2 regions of the Variovorax sp. H27-G14 genome follow, and region 2 is predicted to be linked to the other one. Evidence: riboswitches for the same ligand, from Rfam matches in the RefSeq annotation. Region 2 holds a riboswitch; the other holds the start of a gene.
The links. Region 2 has a riboswitch for cobalamin ahead of VLK31_RS09505 (TonB-dependent receptor). Riboswitches for the same ligand answer to the same signal wherever they lie in the genome.
Positions count from the first base shown of each region.

Region 1: it holds a riboswitch for cobalamin, as region 2 does, so the genes downstream of both, VLK31_RS07415 (TonB-dependent receptor domain-containing protein) here and VLK31_RS09505 (TonB-dependent receptor) in region 2, are expected to answer to the same signal.

Region 1 is NZ_JAYLVN010000002.1:398,625-400,823, reverse strand. Features, by position in the region: gene VLK31_RS07415 (TonB-dependent receptor domain-containing protein) at 1-1,091, opposite strand, end outside; cobalamin riboswitch at 1,177-1,435, opposite strand; gene VLK31_RS07410 (ClcB-like voltage-gated chloride channel protein) at 1,491-2,199, shown strand, end outside.
Region 2 is NZ_JAYLVN010000003.1:113,432-115,630, forward strand. Features, by position in the region: gene VLK31_RS09500 (TetR/AcrR family transcriptional regulator) at 1-271, shown strand, start outside; cobalamin riboswitch at 351-631, shown strand; gene VLK31_RS09505 (TonB-dependent receptor) at 777-2,199, shown strand, end outside.

The DNA.
Region 1 (2,199 bases), on a different contig from region 2:
GCGTTGACGAGAGCGTCTTCGCGGCGCTCGAAGGTGGCCGTCACCAGGTGCGGGCCAAAGCGAAATTCGTTCTGGAACAGGTAGCCGCGCAGGTTGGTTTCGGTGCGGTAGAACGAAGGCTGCGTCTTGTACACGGTCTGCGAGTCAGTCACCTGCAGGCGGGTGCTGTAGATGTCGTTCCACTTCGAAGACCAGGTCAGGCCCGCGGTGCGCAGCGTGTTGTTCGCCTCGTCGTCGCGGAACTGAATGGGCAGCTTGGTGCGGTAGGACACGGTGGCGTCGTAGCCGGCCGTGGTGTCGCTGGTGAGCAGCGTGGCGTCCAGGCGCTGGTCGGGCGTGAGCTGAAAGCCCAGCTTCACATTGCCCGAGGTGCTGTGGTAGCCGTCGCGGTCGGGGCTGGTGAAGCCGTCCTTGCTGGGGGTGCGCTTGTCCACGGGCTGCACGTTGAAGCCCTTGCTTTCTTCATGCGCCACGCCGAACGAATAGTCGAACAGACCCGACTTGCCGCTCACGCCGCCTTCGATGCGGCGCAGTCCCTTGCTGCCGATGCCGATGCCCGCGTAGGGGCGCACGCCCTCTTCGCCGCGCCGCGTGAAGAGCTGAATGACGCCGCCAATGGCGTCAGAGCCGTACACCGCGGCGGCCGGGCCGCGCAGCACTTCGATGCGGTCGATCTGCGACAGCGGAATGCCTTCCCAGCCGGCGCCGCCGGTGGATTGCGAGTCGATGCGCACGCCGTCCAGGTACACCGCCGTGAAGCGCGTTTCCGCGCCGCGGATGAACAGGCTGGTGGTGTTGCCCACGCCGCCGTTGCGGCTGATCTCGATGCCGGGCAGGCGCGCCAGCACGTCTGCCACGCCGGTTGCGCCGCTGCGCTCGATGGCCTGGCGATCGACCACCGACACGTCGCCCACCAGTTCCGACAGCGCCTGCGGCGTGCGGTTGGCGGTGACCACCGTTTCGCTCAGGGCGGGTGCCTCCTGGGCATGGACGAGGCCGCCAAATGCGCAAGCCAGTGCCAGTGGCAAGCAAGCGAGGCGAACACGGCGCGCAGGTGCGCGGCCGCTGGAAAAGCAAACGTGGGAAATCATTGAATGGACCGAACGAACGTCTATACCCCTCGCCGGCCTCCCCGCCAGCGCCATGGGCACCATGGCCACCCCATGCTTCGATGCATGCGGCAGCCGCCTTGTTGGCCGGTATCCGGGCTGGCAGAACAACCCCTACCGCCTTCCCAGGCACCTGTTTCAGGGCGCCCAGTGGCTTGAATGGAAAGGGGTTGGCGCCTTGCGGCGCCGTCTGCTTGACCGTTGCGGGGGCAGCGCAGGCGGCTTCGGCCGGGTACCGACCTGAGGTCGGGGGGCGTTCACTCCTGCTTCCCGTTGAACTGCGCCGTGTGAACCACGCCGCGAGCACCAACGGCCGGCATTTTAGGCCCAGAGATCCAGCTTTAAGTCGAAAGTTGCGCACCGCCGCTAACATCGGCGCCCATGATGCGGCCCGCCTCGGTATTTTTGAATCTTCGTTCGGCGCTGCAGCGCATGCTGGGTGGTTCCGGCTGGCAGTCGATGCTGCTGTGGGCCATCGTAGCGGGGCTGCTCGGTACCCTGGCCACCGAACTGTTTCGCGCGGCGCTCTATCACTTCGAGCACCTGCTGCTCGGCCCCGGCGACGGGCTGGTGGCCATGGCCAAGCGCCTGCCATGGTGGGCGCGCGTGGCCTGCCCCACGCTGGGCGGGCTGGTGGCGGGCGGGTTGCTGGTGCTGGCCAAGCGCGTGGCGGTGCGCAGCGCCACCTCCGACTACATGGAAGCGATCGTGCTGGGCGACGGGCGCATTCCGGTGGCGCAAACGCTGGTGCGCAGTGCGTCGTCGCTGGTGAGCATCGGCACCGGCGGCTCCATCGGGCGCGAAGGCTCGATGGTGCAGCTGGCCGCGCTGGCGGCGTCGCTGCTGGGGCGCGTGTTTCGTTTTCCGGTCGAGCGGCTGCGTCTGCTGGTGGCCTGCGGCGCGGCGGCAGGCCTCACCGCCGCCTACAACGCGCCCATTGCGGGCGCCTTCTTCGTCGCGGAGATCGTGCTGGGCTCCATTGCCATGGAAAGCGTGGGGCCGATCATCATTGCGTCGGTGGTCGCCAACGTGGCGATGCGCTCACTGCCCGGCTACCAGCCCCCCTACAGGATGCCGGCCTTCCCCGAAA
Region 2 (2,199 bases):
CACCTTTCTTTCGGCCGCCGACCGGGCCCACATTGCCAAGAGCACGGCGGCCAGCATCGAGGTGTTCGAGGCCTGGATGGCGGCCAAGAAAATTCGCACCATCGACCCCCGGCACTTTCTGTTCATGCTCTGGGCCGCAACCCAGTTCTATGCCGACTACGAACCCATCGTCAACGCCGTGCTGCAGGTGAAGAAGCTCACCGCGGCGCACTACGACCAGGCGCTCGAAAGCATCGTGTCGACGGTGCTCGGCGGCGTGCTGCTGGACTGACGACGCACTGATTGCGCACTGACGGTCCCTATAATTCCGCCCCTTTGCGCAGCAGTTCTTCCTGGGGACGTGCTGCCGCGCAATTCAACGGTTCGAAGGTGCCCCCGCCAGCCACATGGCCACGGGGGTTAAACGGGAAGCAGGTGCGCCGCGTCGCTCAGACATGGCAATGCCTGCGCTGCCCCCGCAACGGTAAGCGGATCTGGAACCCCCTGTGTGCATGCCTGCATGGCATGCGCAGCCACTGCGCCTTCGGGCGTGGGAAGGCAGGGTGTTCCGCCTGGGTGTGCGCTGCAAAAAAGCATGCGACACCCTGGCAATTCGCAAGCCCGGATACCGGCCTTCGCAATCGCCTTCGGACGCTGCGGGAGTGCGTTTGTCCGGGTCGGCAGGTGCCGCGTGCCTTTGTGCGTGCGCGCTTTTGCCGATGTCGTGCAGGTGTTTTTTCTTTGGCGTTCGCTTCTGTGAAACGGTCCGCGGGCGTGCGGGCCACAAGGAACAACGCGTGCGCGATCACCTCGGCCTTCAGGCCCTCTCCGGCCCCCACACCTCCCTCATCGGCGCGAGCCTGCTGCTGGCGCTCTCCGGCGCCTCCGCGCAGGAAACGAAGGCCGCCGATGCGCTGCCCACGCTCACGGTCAACGAGAAAAAAACCATCTCCACCGCCACCCGGCTAGAAGCCGATCCGCTGCGCATTCCGTTCACCACCTACTCGGTAGAGCGCGCGCAAATGGACGCCATGGGCGCGGTCACGCTGGAAGACACCCTGCGCACCGTGCCGGGCCTGCAGTTCGGCACGCAGGGCAACTACTACACGCGCTTTGAAACGCGCGGCCTGCGCGACACGCAGGACGTGCTGGTGCTCATCGACGGCGTGCCGCTGCGCCAGTTGCAGGGCAATGCCGACATCACGCTCATCGCGCCCGACCTGGTGGACCGCATCGAGTTCATCAAGGGGCCGGCCTCGGCGCTGTACGGCAAGAACGCCATTGGCGGCGTGGCGCAGTTCTTCATGAAGCCCGAGCGCGCCGGCGGCAGCGTGAGCACCACGCTCGGCAGCTTCGGGCGCAAGGACGCGAGCGTGCGCTACCGCTGGGACTTCGAGCGCGGCAACCTGTACATCGGCGCGGCCAACAACGACTACAAGGGCTTTCAGCGCGACGCGGGCCGCGCGCAAACGGCGGCCGTGCTGGGCGGCGACTTTGCCGTCACCAACAGCTGGACCACGGGCTTTCAGATCTACGACTCGCACGTGCGCGGCGACCGTGGCTCCATCGTGCCGCTGCAGTACGGCAAGCCGATGTTCGCCATCACCTCGCGCGACAACTACGGCATACCTGATTCGTACGTGGTGGGCGACTACCAGTCGATCGCGTGGAAGAACAAGGTCGACTTTGGCGGCGGCTGGTCGCTCAACCACCTGAGCAGCTTCTCGCGCTACGACCGCTTCTTTGCCGGCGGCATCACCATCGTGCCGCCGCCCGCGGCGGTGAACAAGGGCTACTCCGAAAGCGACACCTCCGACCGCGGCGTGTTCCACGACGTGGCGCTGACCTGGCTCACCGGCGGCAAGCGCTGGAGCAACGAGCTGCAGGTGGGCGTGAACCTGGAGCGCGGCTGGCAGAACCTCGACTCGCCCACCTTCACCAACGCACCCACGTACCGCGGCCCGTTCTACAACGTGCCGGTGACCAACGTGCGCAACGACCCGCGCGGCATTCGCGGCGCCACCACGTTCTCGCGCTTCGACCAGGATGTGCGCAGCTTCTACCTGCAAGACCGCCTCGAGTGGGACGCCTTCGGCATCACCGCCGGCCTGCGCCACGACAAGTTCGAGCAGACGCTGGGCCGCTCCGGCACGCAAGTGATTTCCGCGCAGGAGGGCAGCCGCACCAGCCCGCGGCTGGGCGCCGACTGGGCCTTCTCGC